DNA from 3 places in the Marinobacter sp. V032 genome. Region 2 is predicted to be linked to each of the others. Evidence: predicted binding sites of a transcription regulator. Region 2 holds the regulator's gene; each other region holds the start of a gene.
What was found. The regulator FliA, encoded in region 2, starts transcription of late flagellar genes. The targets are predictions, from matches to a motif close to CTAAAGTTTNNNNNNNNNNNGCCGNTAA.
Positions count from the first base shown of each region.

Region 1 (6,575 bases), on a different contig from region 2:
CATGAAGCGACTGGAAGGCTACCGAAACTTCTGCAACAAGCTTTGGAACGCCGCGCGCTACGTGCTCATGAATACGGAAGGCGAAGATTGCGGACTGAACGGCGGCAACATTGAGCTTTCACTGGCTGACCGCTGGATCATCAGCGCATTGCAGAACTGCGAGCGCGATGTCACCCGCCATCTTGACCAGTACCGCTTTGATCTGGCCGCCTATGCGCTGTATGAGTTTATCTGGAACGAATACTGCGACTGGTATCTCGAGCTATCCAAGCCAGTGCTGACCAACGACGATGCCAGTGCAGATGCAAAGCGTGGCACGCGTCGCACGCTGGTGCGGGTACTGGAAGCTGTCCTTCGCCTGGCCCACCCCATCATTCCGTTTATTTCGGAAGAGATCTGGCAGCGTATTGCGCCGCTGGCAGGCAAGCAAGGCGATACCATCATGCTACAGGTCTATCCTGAGCCGGATGACGCCAAAGTCGATCTGCAGGCAGAAGCCGATATCGAATGGCTGAAAGGTATGATCGTCGCTGTGCGAAATATTCGCGGCGAGATGAATATCTCCCCAGCCAAGAAAATCCCTGTATTCCTGCGCGGCCCGGAAATCGATCGCGAGCGAATGGAAGCCAACCGTCAGTTCCTGATTTCACTGGCCAAGCTGGAAACTCTGGAATGGCTCGGCGACAAAGAAGCGCCCATGTCAGCCACCCAGCTTGTAGGCGATCTGGAAGTACGGGTTCCGATGGCAGGCCTGATCGACAAGGATGCGGAGCTGGCACGGCTCGACAAAGAGCTGGAGCGCATTAATAAAGAAATCAAACGCCTGGAAGGAAAACTCGGCAACGCCGGCTTTACCGATAAAGCCCCTGCTGAAGTTGTTGAAAAGGAGCAAGGCAAGCTGGCTGATGCACAGAGCAGCCTGAGCCGCCTCCAGGACCAGAAAGCCCAGATAGAGGCGATGTAAGCCTCAGCACACCTTACGCCGGACGCCGCTGATGTCACAGGAGAACCGTCAGACCATCCTTATCATCGGCGCCGGCGCAATGGGCCGCCTATGGGCTGCGTATCTTTCACCCGCGTTTCACGTGATGTTTGGCAGGCGCCAACCTGGCGCCGCTGAACTCGCCTGTCAGTTTTCTCCCTTCAATCCGGCATCCCGTCAGATCGTCACTGTGCGCATCCCCGTGGCAAAAAACACTGAAATTCAGCCTGACCTGGTGCTGGTCACCACCAAAGCTCCCGATGCACTTGAAGCGCTGCGGCGGTTTTCATCCTGTATCGGTGACAATACGCCCATATTGCTGTTCCAGAACGGAATGGGAAGCCAGCAGGCAATCGCTGAGACCTGGCCGCATATGCCGGTGATTGCCGCCTCGACCACGGAAGGTGCGTATCTGGATGACCAGGGCAAGGTTATTCACGCCGGCAAGGGATCGACGTGGCTAGGCGGGCTCACACCCTCGGGCCAGAGCAAAGCGGCTCTCGGTGCTGACCTGCTGACGCACTCCGGTCTCGATATCCAGATCGACGCGAACATAGAACGCAGGCTCTGGATGAAGCTGGCGATTAACGCAGGTATCAATCCTTTTACAGCGATATTGGATTGCCCCAACGGTGGCATCATTGGTCAGCCATTTTTTGAAACGCGTATTGGTGATGTGTGCACTGAAGTCAGCCGCGTGATGACGCTGCACAACTACCCCTGCACCGCAGAAATGCTCGAGGACGAAGTCCGCACCGTGGCCCAGCGAACCGCTGCAAACAGTTCATCCATGCGCCAGGACGTTAAGGCGGGTCGAAGCACCGAGATCGAGATGATGAATGGCTTTATTGTCAGTGAAAGTGAACGTCAAGGACTGGACGCGCCGGTGAACCGTTTTCTCGCCAATAAAGTAAAGGCTCTGTAACGCACATTCATTCTACTGATATCAGAAAGGATCCACACATGGGGTATCGGCTTTCAAAAATCTACACCAAAACCGGCGACGATGGTTCAACCGGTCTCGCCGATGGCAGCCGCATCAACAAAGATGCCCTGCGTGTCGAAGCCCTGGGTACCGTCGATGAACTCAACTGCCAGATTGGCGTGATGATCGAATACCTGGGCACAGACGATGCGATGATATCGGTGCTTCGGCGCATTCAGCATCATCTCTTCGATCTCGGCGGTGAATTCGCCATTCCCGACAGTGTGTTGATCCAAAGCAGCCTGATTGACTGGCTGGAGGAAACCCTGGACAAGTGGAACGAAGACCTCCCACCCCTGAAAAACTTTATCCTGCCCGGAGGCAATAAAGTCGCCGCCCACAGCCACCTGGCGAGAGCAATCTGCCGCCGGGCGGAACGGGTCGTGGTGGCATTGGGGCACGAGGAAACAATTAATCCGTTCGGGCGTCAGTACCTTAACCGGCTGTCGGACCTGCTGTTTGTTTTTGCCCGAGTGCTCGCCCGGCGCAACGACGGTGAAGAAATTCTGTGGCAGCCCGGCAACAGCCAGTAAGCACATTCTAAAACGATGAGAGATCAACCCCGGCCAACATCAAACCGGGGTTGAAGGAAGGGCCCTGTCAGACCCGGAAGGATTCGACCAGACGACCGAGCTCGGTCGTCAGCCCCGACATTGAGCGAGAAGCTTCAAGTGTTTCACTCGCGTTGTCGGCCGTTGTATGGCCTAACTCGGTAATTTGCTCAACGTTGACGTTAATATTCTTGGCAACGGCTGATTGCTCTTCAGATGCCTGAGCAATCTGATGACTCATATCCACGATGGTTGATATGCCAGCCAGAATCTTCTCCAGCGCGCGGGTCACTTCGGACGACTTCTCAACGGTCGCGTTCGTCACCTCGTGACTATTGTTCATCGCCTTCACGGCATCTTTCACACCGCCCTGAAGCCGGCCGACCATACCTTCGATTTCCTCAGTGGATTTGTGTGTGCGTTGCGACAGCGAGCGCACCTCGTCCGCCACAACCGCAAACCCACGACCCTGCTCGCCCGCCCGGGCAGCCTCGATCGCAGCGTTCAATGCCAGCAAGTTGGTTTGCTCGGCAATTGCTTTAATTTCCACCAACACCTGACTGATGCTGTCACTGTCCTGGCTGACGCGGTTGATCACATCCGCCGCGCTGCGAATTTCGGTTGCCAGGCGGTTAATGGTATCCACGGTTTCGACCACTACCAGACGCCCCTGCTCCGCATCCTTCTCGGCGTGACCTGCCGAATCAGACGCGCGCTGGGCACTCTCCGCCACTTCCTGCACGGTATCGACCATCTGGTGCATGGCGTCTGCAATCTGGGTGGTTTCCGACATCTGACGGGCAACCGCTTCGCTGTTTGCCGATGCTGAATCGTTGACCCGAACAGCCTGTTGCGCCACATCGTCAGTCGTGCGGGAAACAGACTTAACCAGCTCCGAAATTTTCGTCGTCATGTTGTTGAACTCGCTGGTTAACGCACCCAACTCGTCCCGGTTATCCAGATCGATACGCACGGTCATATCGCCGCCAGCCACTTTCCTGGCCGCTTCACCAAAGGTGGTAATCGCCGTTTTGACCGACAGGAAAAAGCCCATATACAAAAACACAATGATAACGAGCAATACGGCAAGCGCGATAAACAACAGCATCCGCTGATCGGTTTCGGCATTCAGGCGATACGCGAGATTATCGGCCACGATATCGAGGATGGTGGACTGAAGCTCAAAGTGGCTGCTGATGGCGTCCGTCGCGAGTGCATCAAACTCTTGCCAGGGCATTTCGAGGCGATAGGGTGTAATAACGTTGGTATCCAGCGCGTCGCGTACCTTGATCGGGCTCTCGGCCACCTTCTTCAGAAGATTGGATGCACGATCCTCAAGCCCGGATGACGCACTGACGGCTACCTGAAATTCCGAATCAATCCGGGTTTTCAAATTGGTGAGCCGGTCAAACATTTCATTCATTGCATCAGCGGTTGCGGAATCCAGCTGCCCCTGCGAAAGACCGTAAATGGCATAAGAGCGGGCCTGACCTTCAGCCCCGGCTGACTCCAGCAACAGATTCGTGCTGATCTGAAGCAGCAACTGGTTTTCCGGCAAGGAATCCTGAGCCAGACCGGACACTTTGAGTGTCGAGGCCAGCAAGGCGCGCACTTTCTGGACAAATTCCTGATAATACTTGTACTGGGGATCGATGTTGCTTTGCAGAATGTCTTCCGACTTCAGGGATTGCCACTCGTCATTCAGGATCGCGACCTGATCTTTCCAGCCACCGGAAGGATCAAACGAACCATCCGCTTCCATCATGGCTGCCAGCGATGTATCGATCAGCTCGCCCGCTTCATCACTTTTGGCAATAAGCTCCTGATCACTACTGACTTTTCCGACCGAGCGATAGTCCCGATAGGCATAAGAGGCTTCCAGCATGCTCGCCGCTTCGTTCAGCTGAACAAGGCCATCGGCCTCACGGGCAACCGCGTCAATGGACTCATTGAGCTGGCTAACCAACAGGTAGGTCAATCCGATAATGGGCAAGAGAAACAGCACGCTGATAAGGCTGAACTTGTAGAACATCGGCAGCCGGTTCATCAACGCAACAGCTGGATATAACAGTTGCTTCACTCGTTCCCCCAAAGCATTCAGTGCCCGGCAGCTGACGCGGCCTTCGTATTATTATTGGTATTCCTCAATCTGCCTGTCGAGCGGCAGTTGAGAAGGTCACATAACGGCCAATCAACTGAATAGCCGTTCAAAAGTTCATATCTATATTGTCGCCTTAGTGGCCAGAATCTTGAGTTTAATTTAATAAAATTTTGTAAATTCTGGTGCTGAACCTGCGTGACAGGCGCCTGCGACAGGATAGTACGCCCGCTCGAGTCGCCAACATACTTTAAATTATTCTTATAATTAGTTGAAAATACCAGCAATTGCCAATAATGCCAGCACACAAATCCATACCAGGAAGCTTCGATTGAGCAGATCGCGGACCGCGCTGAGGCTGCGGGCTCCGAAATCAGGCCAGTCATCAGGATGGGCAGCTTCAAATCTCACCGGATCAAGCGCATAACTCGAAAGCGCGCCATTCGCGCTATCAAAGAGCAAGGCGGGCGCTTTGCCCCGCAATACAAACGTTCGACGCTTCGCCGTTGCCAGCCAGCCGCCGAGATCGCCAGCCAACCCGAAACTGATTGCCAGCAATCGCACCGGAACCCAGGCAACGACTGCAATCAACCGGCCAAAAGCCGGGCGTGCGGGAGCTGATGGCCAGTGGTCACGAAGCGCCAGGCAGAGCCGAATCACCACGGCCCCGGCAGGACCCAGCAATACAAACCAGAACACCACCAGGAAATAACGCTCAAACACCTGAGCCAGCAGACGTGAGGTAACGGCGCGATGCAACCCTTCCGGTTCGAGCCCTTCTGCACGCTGATCGGACGTGAGCAGATGACTGACGTGATGCCACGCTGCCTGCATATCACCCCGGCGCCAGCTTTCGCCATAGGCCTGGAGCGCATCACGCCAGCCCGGAAGCCCCATGGTCAACAACAGCACCACGAAATCCAGCGGCCAGGTCATGGGCGACCAATCGCCTCCCCTCAACCAATAGTCCAGCGCCAGCACGCTAACGAAAACCAGTACCAGCATCAGAAAGCCGATCGTGGCCCTGTGCTCCTTGCCAGGCTTTGCAGCAGGCGCCCTGGAAACAAGGGCGCGAAATAGAGCATCAAGGTCCAGCCGACCCGACGCATCCAGCCGGCGACGAACGAAATAGGCCAACAGCAGAATGATGAAGTTCATGGTGTCAGCCCCCCGCGCTGGGAAGCGTCGATATGATCATCGAGTGTCCGGAGAAACAATGCCCAGTCGAATGCCGGCCCCGGATCAGTTTTCCGCCCGGGCGCGATGTCACTATGCCCGGTTATACGCGACCGGCTGATTGCCGGCCAACGCTGCATAACCGCACGGCAGATAGCCGCCAACGTGCTGTATTGCGCGATTTCAAACGGCACATCATCAGCACCTTCCAGCTCAATACCGATACTGAAATCATTGCATTCCTCCATGCCGTCAAAACAGGAGCGACCGGCATGCCAGGCGCGGTCGAGGAATGACACAAACTGCACGCAATCGCCATTGCGACGGATCAAGGCATGAGCAGAGACTTTCATCTCTGCAATTTCTTCGAAATAAGGGTGCTTTCCGGCGTCGAGCGAATTACAAAAGAACTGTTCGATGTGATCACCGCCAAACTGACCGGGCGGCAGGCTGATGTTATGGACAACCAACAGCGAAATGGCGGAACCAGAAGGCCGCTGGCCAAAATTGGGTGACGGGCAGTGCCGCACTCCCTCAAGCCAGCCGCTGGCATCGATTGGATAGTGTTTCGGAAAAAGCTCAGTGCTCAAGGGAATACCATCGTTTAGCCGCAAAAACTGCAGCGAGTGTACGATGATTGAAGCACAAAGCAAGATGGCAGGCCAACGCGCAGCCCCGGAAGTCAGTCCTTCCGGCTATGGCGCAGGTTATCGATAATGGACTCAAGCGCACGATCGAATATCAGGCCATCATCAAGCATATTCACTTCGCCGGTTTCCAGAG
Region 1 covers NZ_JBQXYE010000001.1:2,150,842-2,157,416, reverse strand. The annotation lists gene ACUN9X_RS09860 (valine--tRNA ligase) at 1-964, shown strand, start outside; gene ACUN9X_RS09855 (ketopantoate reductase family protein) at 996-1,907, shown strand; gene ACUN9X_RS09850 (cob(I)yrinic acid a,c-diamide adenosyltransferase) at 1,946-2,500, shown strand; gene ACUN9X_RS09845 (methyl-accepting chemotaxis protein) at 2,568-4,598, opposite strand; gene ampE (regulatory signaling modulator protein AmpE) at 4,884-5,774, opposite strand; gene ampD (1,6-anhydro-N-acetylmuramyl-L-alanine amidase AmpD) at 5,771-6,382, opposite strand; gene ACUN9X_RS09830 (DUF1631 domain-containing protein) at 6,475-6,575, opposite strand, start outside.
Region 1: a site for FliA is predicted at 4,745-4,772, ahead of ACUN9X_RS09845 (methyl-accepting chemotaxis protein). Genes of this name have one in related genera too.

Region 2 (6,575 bases):
TTGGCCGCATACTGAACGTGCCGGTAAGGGTTGTTGACGAAAGCCACTCGCTGGATCAGATTCTTGATGACCTGTCGGATAAACGACTGGTCTTGATTGACACTGCAGGCCTGACTCAATCAGACCGGGGGCACCAGGAGCAACTGAATGAACTTGCTTCCAGCTACCACCCGGTGCGCCCATACCTGGTGCTGGCGGCGACCAGTCAGCCGCGTATTATGAAATCCACATGGCATTGCTATAAGATGGCGAATCCGGCGGGCTGCATCATGACCAAACTTGATGAAGCACTGACACTTGGCGAAGTACTTGGATTTGCTATGGAAACCGGGCTTCGGGTGGCGTACTTTACAGATGGCCAGAAGATTCCGGAGGATATCCATTCGGCGCAGGCCGTATCGCTCGTCAAGTTGGGTGTCGAAAGGTTGCGCGAAGCGCGGGAGCTTGCGCCTGCCGCCGAAGGTGCCTGACCGGAAACAATGATGGCGCAGAAACAGAACGTACAGGGATAAAGTACAGGAATAACGCCGGCTGACAGATATCGGATGTCTGGAGTAAAACAGGCGCGAGACTACAAAAGTAGCTGGCACAGCGCCGGCCATATGGATCCAATTCGTCGTGAGAGACCGCATCCGGTATGAGTAGAGCAAACCCGGTTCAGGTAATCGCCGTATCAGGCGGCAAGGGAGGCGTTGGCAAGAGCAATGTCTCTGTCAATCTGGCTATTGCACTGGCCCAGATGGGGCGCAGGGTTGTCGTACTGGATGCTGATCTTGGCCTGGGAAATATCGACGTACTGCTGGGTGTCACCGCAACGCACAATCTCTCTGACGTCCTGTCGGGGGAGTGCAGCCTGAAGGATGTCCTGGTTGATGGCCCGGGCGGTATAAAAATTGTGCCGGCCTCGTCAGGCACTCAGCGCATGACGCAGCTGTCATCCATGGAGCACGCCGGACTGATTAATGCTTTTAGCGAATTGGGCGATCAGATCGATGTTCTGATTGTTGACACCGCTGCCGGTATTTCCGAATCTGTAGTGAGTTTTCTGCGTGCCTCGCAGGAACTTCTGCTGGTCGTCTGCGATGAACCCACTTCCATTACTGATGCCTACGCCTTGATAAAGCTGATGAATCGGGATTACGGCACCAACCGTTTTCGTATTCTTGCCAATCAGGTACGCAATGAGCAGGAAGGAAAGCACCTCTATGAAAAGCTCACGCGGGTAACCGAACGTTTCCTTGATGTTGGGCTACAATATGTAGGCATAGTGCCTTATGACGAGGCGGTCAAAAAATCGGTGCAACGTCAACGCGCAGTGCTTGACGCCTATCCTCGCGCCAAAGCCTCACTTGCTATCAAGGCGCTGGCCCAAAAGGTGGACGCATGGCCATTGCCATCCTCGCCGCGCGGGCATCTTGAGTTCTTCATTGAACGTCTGGTAGATGCCTGAGACTGTGCCCCATCCCAAGAGCACAGCCGCATGAAGGTCGTCTGAACAATAACAGGTAATCCGGACTCATGACGTTGGTAAAAAGCCTGGGAATCTATAATCGTACCGGCGAACGCGGTCCCCATCAGCTCGTTGAGCAACATGCGCCGCTCGTCAAAAAAATCGCCCTTCACCTGCTCGCCCGTTTGCCGGCGTCAGTGCAGCTTGAAGACCTCATGCAGGCCGGAATGATCGGCTTGCTTGAAGCCGCCCAGAAATACGAGGCAACCAAAGGCGCCTCTTTCGAAACCTATGCCGGCATCCGCATTCGCGGTTCCATTGTTGACGAAATCCGCAAAGGCGATTGGGTGCCTCGTTCCGTCCATCGCAATGCCCGTCGTGTCGCCCAGGCTATCCGCACCGTTGAAAACCGCAAAGGGCGTGAAGCCCAGGATGCTGAAGTGGCGGACGAGCTGGAAATGTCCCTCGACGAATACTACTCATGCCTCGCTGATAGCAGCGGCGGCCGATTATTTAGTCTCGATGAGCTAAATGAATCGGGCGAGCTGCCGATAGACGATGTAGATGCCGTTGCGGATGCGCCCTACGAAAACATTTCTTCAGGTGCGTTTCGCAAGAATCTGGCCGAGGCTATTGATGAGCTTCCCGAGCGGGAGAAGCTGGTGCTCAATCTTTATTATCAGGAAGAACTGAACCTGAAAGAGATTGGTGCTGTTATCGGGGTCAGTGAGAGTCGGGTAAGTCAGATACACAGCCAGGCGGCTTTGAGGCTCAAGTCCAGGCTGGCGGATTGGCAAGACGAATTAAGTACCTGAAATTTTTAGCGTTTGGTAACTAATTTCATACAGATTGCACTGCTCTTAACGAATAGACTGTGCTTTTGGATATGACTGCTAGACTTGGTTGCAAGGTCATAACCCCTTGCATTGCGGACTGTAATCAGTGGAGGTCCCATTGGACAAGAACATGAAAATACTCATCGTGGACGACTTTTCCACGATGCGTCGGATCATCAAGAACCTGCTGCGGGATCTTGGCTTTACCAATACCGATGAAGCCGATGATGGCAACACCGCGCTGCCGATGCTGAAAAGCGGCAAGTATGATTTCCTGGTGACCGACTGGAATATGCCCGGCATGTCCGGCTTCGAGTTGCTGGAAGCGGTAAGGGCTGATGATGCTTTGAAAAGCTTGCCAGTGCTGATGGTAACGGCAGAAGCCAAGCGCGATCAGATCGTTGCGGCGGCGCAGGCGGGGGTCAACGGTTATGTGGTCAAGCCATTTACGGCCGCTGTGCTGAAGGAAAAGATCGAGAAGATCTTCGAACGAATCCAGTCGTAAGCTGAGCGTCGATCATGAGCAAAAAAACGAACAATAAAGGCGCGCTTGATGCTGACGTTGTTGCAAAGCTGCACCTTCAGGCCGATCAGCTCAAAGAGCAGGTTGACGCCGGCAATTATGCTGCAGCGATGGGCCTGATCAACGAATTGAATGATGTGCGCGATCAGAGCCTTTATCAGGAAGTGGGGCGACTGACCCGGAGTCTGCACGAAGCCATTCGCAATTTTCAGATTGATCCGCAGAACGCCGAACAGGACGAAGCACTGTCGAAGATGTCAGATGCGTCCGATCGCCTTGCATACGTGGTGCAGATGACAGGCAAAGCGGCCAACCGCACGATGGATCTGGTCGAAGAGGCGATGCCCAAGGCGCAGGCCATGATCGAGCAGTCGCGAGCCTTTCGCGAAGAGTGGGCAAAGTTGCGCCGGCGTGAAATGAAAGCAGACGAGTTTCGCGAACTCTACCACCGCCTCGATCTTTATTTCGAGAAAACGGCGACTGACGCAGAAGTACTCTATGGCCACCTCTCCGAAATACTGCTGGCTCAGGATTTTCAGGACCTGACAGGTCAGGTGATTCAGAAAGTCACCGCGCTGGTGAAAGAAGTGGAAGATCAGATGTTGAGCCTGGTGGTGATGGCCAGCCATGTCGACAAGATCACCGGCACCGTGCATGAACTTGGCCCCGATGCATCCAAAAAATCGGGTATCGAGAAGGGCGAAGGCCCGCAAATGAATGCCGAAGTGCGCGAAGACGTCGTATCCGGGCAAGACGATGTTGATGACCTGCTGTCCAGTCTGGGATTTTGAGTGAGGATTCCGCATGGCGTTTGATGCTGACGAAGAAATTCTTCAGGACTTTCTGGTAGAAGCTGGCGAGATACTGGAGAAGTTGTCTGAACAACTGGTCGATCTGGAACGCAATCCGGACGACGGTGAGTTGCTGAATGCCATTTTCCGCGGTTTCCACACGGTAAAAGGCGGCGCCGGCTTTTTGCAGCTTGATGCGCTGGTGGGTTGCTGCCATTCCGCCGAGAACGTGTTTGACACACTGCGTAATCGTAAACGCAGAGTGACCTCTGAATTAATGGACGTGGTGCTTGAGGCACTGGACAACGTCAACCTGATGTTTGATCAGGTCCGCAACCAGGAAGACCCTACACCCGCCGCTCCCGAACTGATACAAGCGCTTGACGCGCTGGCCGAACCTGAGGTCGAGGGCGAGTCGGCTGCTGAAGTTGAGGCTGAGCCTGAATCTGTTGTGGCCGAAGAAGCCTCAGAGCCTGAGCAACCGGCTGCCGAGAACGGGGATATTACCGACGACGAGTTTGAACAGCTGCTGGATGCGCTTCAGGGTAAGGATGCGCCGGCAGCAACGCCGGAACCTGCAACCGGTGGTGGCGCAGACGAGATCTCCGATGACGAGTTCGAAAGCCTGCTTGACGATCTGCATGGTAAAGGGAAGCACTCCGGCGGCGCGCCTGCATCAAAGCCTGCGACTGAATCCAGTGCGCCAGCGGCGGGCGGCGACGAGATTTCCGATGACGAGTTTGAGTCGCTGCTTGATGAGCTTCATGGCAAAGGCCAGTTCAAGGCTGCGGCAGCCGAGCCTGAAGCCAGTGCAGCAGGCGGCAACGACGACCTGATCAGCGATGACGAATTCGAGTCACTGTTGGACGACCTGCACGGAAAAGGTAAAAAGCCTGAGGCGCCAAAACCTGCGCCAAAAGTGGCCAAGCCGGCTCCCGAGAAGAAAGCGGAGCCAGCGAAAAAAGTTGAGCCTGCCAAACAACCGGCTGCGCCCGCTGCGCGTGGCGATGAACCCGACGCCAAAACTGCGCCTGCGGCGGCTGGCGAGACGACGGTGCGGGTTGATACCAAACGCCTCGATGACATCATGAATATGGTGGGCGAGCTGGTGTTGGTGCGTAATCGTCTTCAGCGTCTGGGGGGAGCAAGTGAAGACGAGCACATGCAAAAAGCCGTCTCCAACCTGGACGTGGTTACAACCGATCTCCAGTCGGCGGTAATGCAGACCCGGATGCAGCCAATCAAAAAGGTGTTTGGCCGTTTCCCCCGTGTTGTCCGGGACCTGGCGCGAAACCTCAAAAAAGAAATCAATCTGGTGATGCACGGTGAAGACACCGATCTCGACAAAAACCTTGTTGAGGCCTTGTCGGATCCGCTTGTTCACTTGGTGCGCAACTCGGTCGACCACGGCATCGAGCTGCCAGATGTGCGGGAAAAAGCGGGCAAGCCGCGTACCGGCCTTGTCACCCTGTCTGCAGAGCAGGAAGGTGATCACATACTGCTGGTGATTGAAGACGATGGCGCGGGGATGGATCCGAATGTCCTGCGCCGAAAGGCGGTTGAGAAAGGGCTGTTTGAGCAGGATGTCGCAGATCGCCTGACAGAAACCGAATGCTTTAACCTGATTTTTGCGCCCGGCTTTTCAACCAAGGAGCAGATTTCAGATGTGTCCGGCCGTGGCGTTGGCATGGATGTGGTCAAAACCAAAATTGGCCAGCTCAACGGTATGATCAACATCGAGTCGTCGATGGGCAAGGGCTCCCGCATTGTCATCAAGGTGCCCTTGACGCTGGCGATCATGCCGACGCTGATGATCATGCTGGGAGACCAGTCGTTTGCTCTGCCGCTGGTGAACGTGGTTGAGATATTCCACCTTGATCTGACCAAGAAGAACATTGTCGATGGGCGCGAATGTATTGTGGTCCGGGACAAGGTGTTCCCACTGTTCTATATCAAGAAGTGGCTGGTGCATGGCGCCAGCAGTGAGCCTGAAACGACCGAAAGCCATGTGGTCATTGTGGCAATGGGTACCAAACGGGTGGGCTTTGTGGTGGATCAGCTGGTTGGCCAGGAGGAGGTCGTAATCAAGCCTCTGGGCCGCATGCTGAACGGCACCCCTGGTATGTCAGGCGCCACCATCACCGGAGACGGCAGAATCGCACTGATTCTTGATGTACCCAGTCTGCTTCAACACTACGGCTAATCTGATAAGGCTCCTGCATGACGATTTCTGTCCTCGTCGTTGATGATTCGGGTTTTTTCCGCAAGCGGCTGACCGAGATACTGAATGCGTCTGGCAACATTCGGGTTATCGGTGCGGCGACCAACGGTCGTGAAGCCGTTGAGATGGCGGAATCGCTCAAGCCAGACGTGATCACCATGGATTATGAGATGCCGATTATGGATGGCATCTCCGCGGTTCGTGAGATCATGAGCCGGCGTCCGGTGCCGGTGCTGATGTTTTCGTCGCTGACCTACGAAGGCGCCCGGGTCACCCTTGATGCGCTTGATGCCGGCGCTGTCGATTTCCTGCCCAAGAATTTTGAAGAAATTGCCCGCGACTCCAGCGACCTGCAGCGCATCCTGAAAGACCGGATTGTCAGTGTTGCCCGCAGTCGACCCGGCACCAGCGCGGCGCCGTCACCTGCAGCCCGCTCCGCTCCTGGCAGAACACCTCCGCCGCAAGCACCGGAACGACCGGTTGCGCCGGTTCGCCGGGCGTCCGCAGCTGCGAACCCTGAACCGGCGCGCCCTGGCCGGCGGGCGGCACCACGGCACTTCAGTGTTGTGGCAATCGGCACGTCAACCGGTGGACCGATCGCGCTTCAGCGGGTGCTCACCGGATTACGTTCAAATTTTCCTGCGCCCATCGTGCTGGTTCAGCATATGCCTGCCAGCTTTACTCCAGCCTTTGCAGACCGCCTCAACAAGCTTTGCCAGATCGAGGTCCGACAGGCAGAAGACGGCGATAGCCT
Region 2 covers NZ_JBQXYE010000004.1:53,820-60,394, reverse strand. The annotation lists gene flhF (flagellar biosynthesis protein FlhF) at 1-470, shown strand, start outside; gene ACUN9X_RS16130 (MinD/ParA family protein) at 638-1,450, shown strand; gene ACUN9X_RS16125 (RNA polymerase sigma factor FliA) at 1,519-2,265, shown strand; gene cheY (chemotaxis response regulator CheY) at 2,405-2,791, shown strand; gene ACUN9X_RS16115 (protein phosphatase CheZ) at 2,806-3,600, shown strand; gene ACUN9X_RS16110 (chemotaxis protein CheW) at 3,614-5,803, shown strand; gene ACUN9X_RS16105 (protein-glutamate methylesterase/protein-glutamine glutaminase) at 5,821-6,575, shown strand, end outside.

Region 3 (6,575 bases), on a different contig from region 2:
CTTCCTCGACCCCCGCCAGAAATACCATAGGGAACTCGAGTCCTTTGGCCGAGTGCAAGGTCATCAGCTGCACGCTGTCTTCATGTGCTTCAGCCTGGGCTTCTCCGGCATCCAGCGCTGCCTGCGCAATGAATTCCGACAAGGGATCAATGCCATCCTCGACTTCGAAGTCGGCCATCGCGCTGACCAGCTCTTCCAGGTTTTCAACCCGCGCCTGCCCTTTCTCGCCTTTTTCACTGGCGTGATAATCTCGCAGCCCGCTATCGTGAATTGCCCGCTGGGTCAGTTGCTTCAGATCCAGGTCATCCTGATCGGCTGCCATGGACTCGACCAGCCCCATAAAGTGCTGCAGACCTGTACGCGCCCTGCCCTTGACGGCACCGGCTTCCAGCAGGCGCTCGGAGGCCTGCCACAGGGACAGGCTTTCAGTTGCTGCCAGCGCCCGGATATCAGCAAGGCTCTTGGCGCCAATTCCTCTGGCCGGCACATTCACAACCCGCTCGAAGGCCGCATCGTCGTTGCGATAGTGCACCAGCCGCAAATAGCCCAGCGCATTGCGGATTTCCTGCCGGTCGTAAAACCGCAGCCCGCCATAGACCCGGTATGGAATTCCCTGGCGCAGCAGCGCTTCTTCCAGCACCCGGGACTGGGCGTTGGAACGGTACAGGATGGCGCACTCGGCTCGCAGATTGCCTTCGTTCACCCAGGCTGCAATGGTATCGGCAATATAGTTGGCTTCGTCCTGTTCGTTAAACGCGGCGTACAGGCTGATCAGCTCACCTTCTTTGCCATCGGTCCAGAGCTGCTTGCCCAGCCTTCCCTGATTATTGGCAATCACCGCATTCGCCGCTTTGAGAATGGTTTGAGTCGAGCGGTAATTCTGTTCCAGCCGCACCAGACGGGCATTAGGGAAATCCTGCTGGAACTTCTGAATGTTCTCGATCTTGGCGCCACGCCAGCCGTAGATGGACTGATCATCATCACCGACAATGGTCAGGGGCACCGCGGCACCGGCCAACACCTGCAGCCAGGCGTACTGGATCGTATTGGTATCCTGGAACTCGTCCACCAGGATGTGCTTGAAGCGGCGCTGGTAGTGCGCTCTCAGTTCCGGCCTGTGCAACCAGAGCTCATGGGAGCGCAGCAACAACTCGCCAAAGTCCACCAGCCCGCTGAACTGACACTGCTTCTCGTAGCGCTGATAGATTTTCAGCATGGTCGAGGTGTAGTGGTCACCGGGATTATCCTGAATGTGATCCGCCCTCAACCCCTCGTCTTTCTGGCTGTTGATAAATCCCTGCGCCTGACGCGGCGGCCAGCGGGTCTCGTCGATGCCCAGTTCACGCATCACCCGCTTCACCATGCGGATCTGGTCGTCACTGTCCAGCACCTGAAAGTTCTCTGGCAGGCCGGCATCCTGCCAGTGCGCTCGCAGCAACCGGTGAGCGATTCCGTGAAAGGTGCCAAACCAAAGGCCGTGTCCCTGCAGATCCATCATCTCGCTGATCCGGTGACGCATTTCCCTGGCGGCTTTGTTGGTGAAAGTCACCGCAAGAATACCGGTGGCCGGCACCTTGTCGACTTGCATCAGCCAGGCCATACGATGCACCAGTACGCGGGTTTTACCGCTACCGGCGCCGGCCAGTACCAGCAGGTGACTGTTCTGTGCGGTGACCGCCTCGCGCTGAGCGTCGTTCAGGGGATCAATGATCGGGGAGACATCCATGGAGAACCGTTTGCCAGAAGAAGAATGAAGAACCGGGATTATACCAACCTGAGCCATGGGTACGACCGCCAATCAGGTAAACATCGCCCCCGCCTTTTTACATTCGAGAGAAACCTGTGACCACGCACCCGGCATAGTCGTCCGGCGCCCTGTCCGTACTTTCCACAGATAGCGGCTGCGCGGCTAAAGTTGCGCCTCAATGAGCCGTTAAACAGGCTATGAGCTGCTGAATAAATAAACAATACAAAACAGTTACCTTTCTTTTCAGTAACTTTTCATACAACCGGTAGGATCGTGCCTCCTGACGGTTCAAGTGTCCAACTGACGAAGTGATGCCCTATGCTATCTGCCCTGAAAATTTCCCAGAAACTGGCCTTGATGGTTGCCGTCGCGATCCTTGCTTTCATTATCAGCGAGGGTTTCACCATTATCACTGAGCGTCAGAACTCGGCACGGCTCGCCGAGCTGGAGCAGAAGCTTTACCCGACGCTGGAACTCTCGACCGTAAACCTGGGCCAACTGTCCCTGATTGAGCTGCAGATCAACAGCGCAGTGGTCACCGGCGACGATACCCAAATAGAAGCCACTCGCCCCTACTTCAACACCATTCAGGATAACCTGGAAGAGCTCGGCCGCCTCAACCCCCAAAGCAGCGACCGTACCGATGCGCTGGCCAGCACAATGAAAACCTATTACACCACTGCCACGCGCATCGCCAGCAGCATTATTTCGGGCAATGCCGACTTCAATCGCATTGGCGCTGAAGCGGCCACCAATGCCAAGCGGCTGGAAGATCTGCGGGCAGACATGACCGCCATGCGCACCGAAACACGGGCCAGATTTACCCAATCGATCAGCCAGACCGTTGATGCCTCTCAAAGCGCTTCGACTATCGGCATCGTGATCCTGATTTGTGCCACCTTGCTGCTGGTTGTGCTCAGCCTGGTCATTGGCCGCTCTATCAGCCGCAGCCTGGGACAAATTATTGACTCGCTGAAGGCTATGGCGTCCGGCGAAGGCGACCTGACATCACGCCTGACCTACACCGGCAAAGATGAGCTGCGGGAAGTCGTGACTCACTTCAATGCCTTTGTTGAAAAACTGCACGCTTCGTTCGGCACCATCAGCACCGATGTCAGCGGACTCAATACTGTTTCCCTGAAACTGGCCGCATCCAGCAGCCAGAACCTGGAACGCATCCAGGATCAGTCAGAGGCAATTTCGGCTGCCCGCCATGCGGTTGAAGAGCTGGTTAAAAGCGTTGAGGAAGTCGCCGGCTTCGCCAGCAGTGCATCCGATCAAACCCAGGACGCGGCCAGCTTCGCCCAGAAAGGCTACACCACGGTTACCGCCAACATTGACACGATTCGCGCCCTGGCCGGCGACGTGGAACAAACTGCCGGGCTGGTCAACCAGTTTGAGGAATTCTCCGCGAAAGTGGGCGGCCTGCTGAACACGATCCAGACCGTTGCCGATCAGACCAACCTGCTCGCGCTCAATGCCGCCATTGAAGCGGCGCGCGCCGGCGAGCACGGCCGCGGATTCGCCGTGGTTGCCGATGAAGTCCGGGGCCTGGCAGTGCGCACCCGCAGCGCTACAGAAGAAATTCACAGTGTCATCAGCGAGCTGACCAACGTGTCCGGTTCTGCCGTGAAATCCATGCAGCAGAGCGTCACCAAGGCCCGTGAAGGCGTCGATGCCACCACCGAATCCGGGGAGATGCTGAGCAAAATCCTCGAGAACATGCAGTCGATCAGCAGTATCAACGAGCAGATTGCCGCCGCAACCTACGAACAGAGCGCGACTTTCAACTCGGTGACACAACACATTGCCGATATTCACAACAACGCCGAGCAGGTCAGCAGCAGCACGCGCGAACTGGACACTGTCAGCCATGACATTCGCCAGATCAGCGACGGACTGAGCGAAGTCGCCGGCCAATTCAAAGTCTGATAAATGCGCTCCGCCAGGGGCGCCAGAAAATACCTGTAGCTGGAGAAAAACTATGGTACCTCATTACATCAAGGTCGCCCCGCTGGCGCTTTGCATCGCTGCAAGCAGCGTGTCCGCCCAGGAAACCGATGCCGAGCGCATCGACAAGCTCGAGCAGCGCGTCAACTCGCTGCAGCAGCAGGCCACATCATCAGCCGCTGACCGTGTCCGCCTGAACGGTTTTTTCAGCACCGGTTACGCCCGTGCTGACAACGATGCCGGTTTTGCAGACATTACCGAAGAGTCGGAAGTAGCCGATCTGAGCCTGATGGCACTGCAAGGCACCTTCTCGATCAACGACGACACCAAAGCCGTGATGCAGCTGGTTTCCCGTGGTGTGCAGGACTGGGACACCGAACTGGAATGGGCCTACCTGAGCCACCAACTGACCAACGATCTGCAAATTCGCGCCGGTAAAATGCGCCTGCCGTTCTTCATGTATTCCGATTCGCTGGAAGTCGGTTATGCGCAACCCTGGGCCCGCCCACCTCAAGCCGTCTATGGCCCTGTAACCGTTAACAATTATGTAGGTGCCGACGCGACCTATACCTACAGCCTAGGCGGTTCCGCGATCACAACTCAGCTTTTCAGCGGGTTTACCGATGATCCTGAGACCACTAGCGGTGCTGACGTAGAGTTCCGAAATACAGTAGGCCTGAATGCCGAGTGGACAGACTATGTCTGGAAAGCCCGTGCGGTGGTAGCGACAGCCGAAACCAACATCAGCGCCCCGGGGCTAGGCCAGTTGGCCGACGGAGACCGCGGTAACTTTTATGGTCTTGGGTTTGGTTACGACGACGGCACGTGGCAGGTGATCTCGGAAATCACACGCATCGATGTGGACGGCGCATTCACCGATACCGACTCAGCTTACCTGACCGTTGCTCGGCGCATTAATTCGCTGACGCCGTACGTCTCCGTTGGCTGGATCGAAAGCAAAGACGACGATGAGCGCTCTGGGCTTCGGACTGCACTGAACACTAACCGCGATGAGTACAGTCTGGGTATGCGCTGGGATGTGTTGTCCGGTGTTGCCGTCAAGTTCGACTGGACCTACGTCACTGGCTTTGAAAACGATCCCGGCGGCCTCAACGCTGCAGGCATCATCGGCGATGATCTGGACAGCACCAACGTCTACACCGTCAAAATTGATTCCGCATTCTAAGGAGCCAACATGAAGTCTATTTATTCAGTACTGGTTGCTTTGTTGCTACTGGCCCCTGTGGCTCAGGCCGAAGTGGTCATCATCGGCCACACCGGCGGACCGGATGCGATTTCCCTGGATCAGGTGCGTAACATCTACCTGAACCGCAGCAAGGAAATGCCGGACGGTCAGCGGGCTACTCCGTTTGAGCTGCCGGAAGGCAATGCAACCCGCGACGCATTCCACAGTGCCGTCACCAGCCGCAGCAATGCGCAGCTGAAGGCATTCTGGTCACAGCAGGTCTTTACCGGAAAAGGTCAGCCACCGCAGGAAGTCAACGACGCGGCAGCGATGAAAGCGTCTGTATCATCAACACTGGGCAGCGTCGGCTATATCGACTCCACCCAGGTTGATGATTCCGTGAAAGTCATTCTGAAGCCGTAACCGGCTTCAGAAACCTTTCGGTACGGTTTGGGCCTCGACGAACTCGAAGAGGCCCTCAACACCCCCTTCACGGCCTACGCCGGATGCCTTCATCCCACCGAACGGTGCTTCAGGTGTCGGTCCGGTACCCGTATTCCAGCCCACATGACCGAACCGCAAACCGCCAATCACCCGGCTGGCACGCGCCGCATCCGCAGTGAAGACATAGGCTGCCAACCCGAATTCGGTATCATTACCCGCCTCGATCACCTGATCTTCATTACTGAAAGTCGCCATCGGCACCAGTGGCCCAAAGGTTTCTTCCTGTGAACAGCACATATCGCGGGTCGTTCCGGTAACCACCGAAGGCGGATAGAACAGGTCGTTACCGCTAAGCGACGAGGGATCCTTGCCTGCGATCAGCTTTGCGCCCTTGGCAATTGCATCTTCCACGTGTCGGCGGACCTTATCGAAACCGGCCTTGTTGATCAGCGGCCCGACATCCACTCCGTCTTTCATGCCATCACCGACCTTCAAAGCGTTGACCTTTTGTGCCACCTTTTCACTGAAGGCATCGACGACTTTTTCATGGACGAATACCCGGTTGGCGCAGACACAAGTCTGGCCACCACCGCGGAACTTGTTGGCCATCAGATTATCCGCTGCGGCATCAAGATCGGCGTCATCAAAGACAATAAACGGTGCGTTACCGCCCAGCTCCAGCGCCAGCTTTTTCACCCAACCGGTACTGTCGGCCATCAGCGTGCGGCCTACTTCCGTTGAACCGGTAAAGCTGATCATCGGCACGTCCGGTGATTCACAGAACAACTTGCCAATCATGCTGGATTTACCCATCACCAGATTGACCATGCCCGCCGGCATATCCACTTTGTCGTGAATCAGCTGGAACAGGGCAATCATGGTCAGCGGCGTTTCACTGGCGGGTTTGATAATGGACGGACAGCCTGCCGCCAGCGACGCTGACAGCTTCTTGGCGATCATCCCGATCGGGAAGTTCCAGGGCGTAATCAGTGCCGCAACACCGATCGGACGATAGTGAACCGTCCAGGTGCAATCCTTGGGCTTTTCGTCAATTTCGTGGGCGTCCAGTACTTCAATGTTCTTCGCACAATAATCAAAGAAACCGGCCGCATATTCGACCTCGCCCTGCGCCTCCTTGAGGGGTTTGCCATGCTCCAGGCACAGGATTCGACCGACTTCGTCCTTGTTCTCTCGCAACGCATCGCGAATCCCGCCAAGCCAGCGACGCCGGGTCTCCAGATCATAAGG
Region 3 covers NZ_JBQXYE010000001.1:911,514-918,088, reverse strand. The annotation lists gene uvrD (DNA helicase II) at 1-1,726, opposite strand, end outside; gene ACUN9X_RS04195 (methyl-accepting chemotaxis protein) at 2,066-3,679, shown strand; gene ACUN9X_RS04190 (hypothetical protein) at 3,732-4,883, shown strand; gene ACUN9X_RS04185 (phosphate ABC transporter substrate-binding protein) at 4,893-5,306, shown strand; gene ACUN9X_RS04180 (NAD-dependent succinate-semialdehyde dehydrogenase) at 5,313-6,575, opposite strand, start outside.
Region 3: a site for FliA is predicted at 1,910-1,937, ahead of ACUN9X_RS04195 (methyl-accepting chemotaxis protein). Genes of this name have one in related genera too.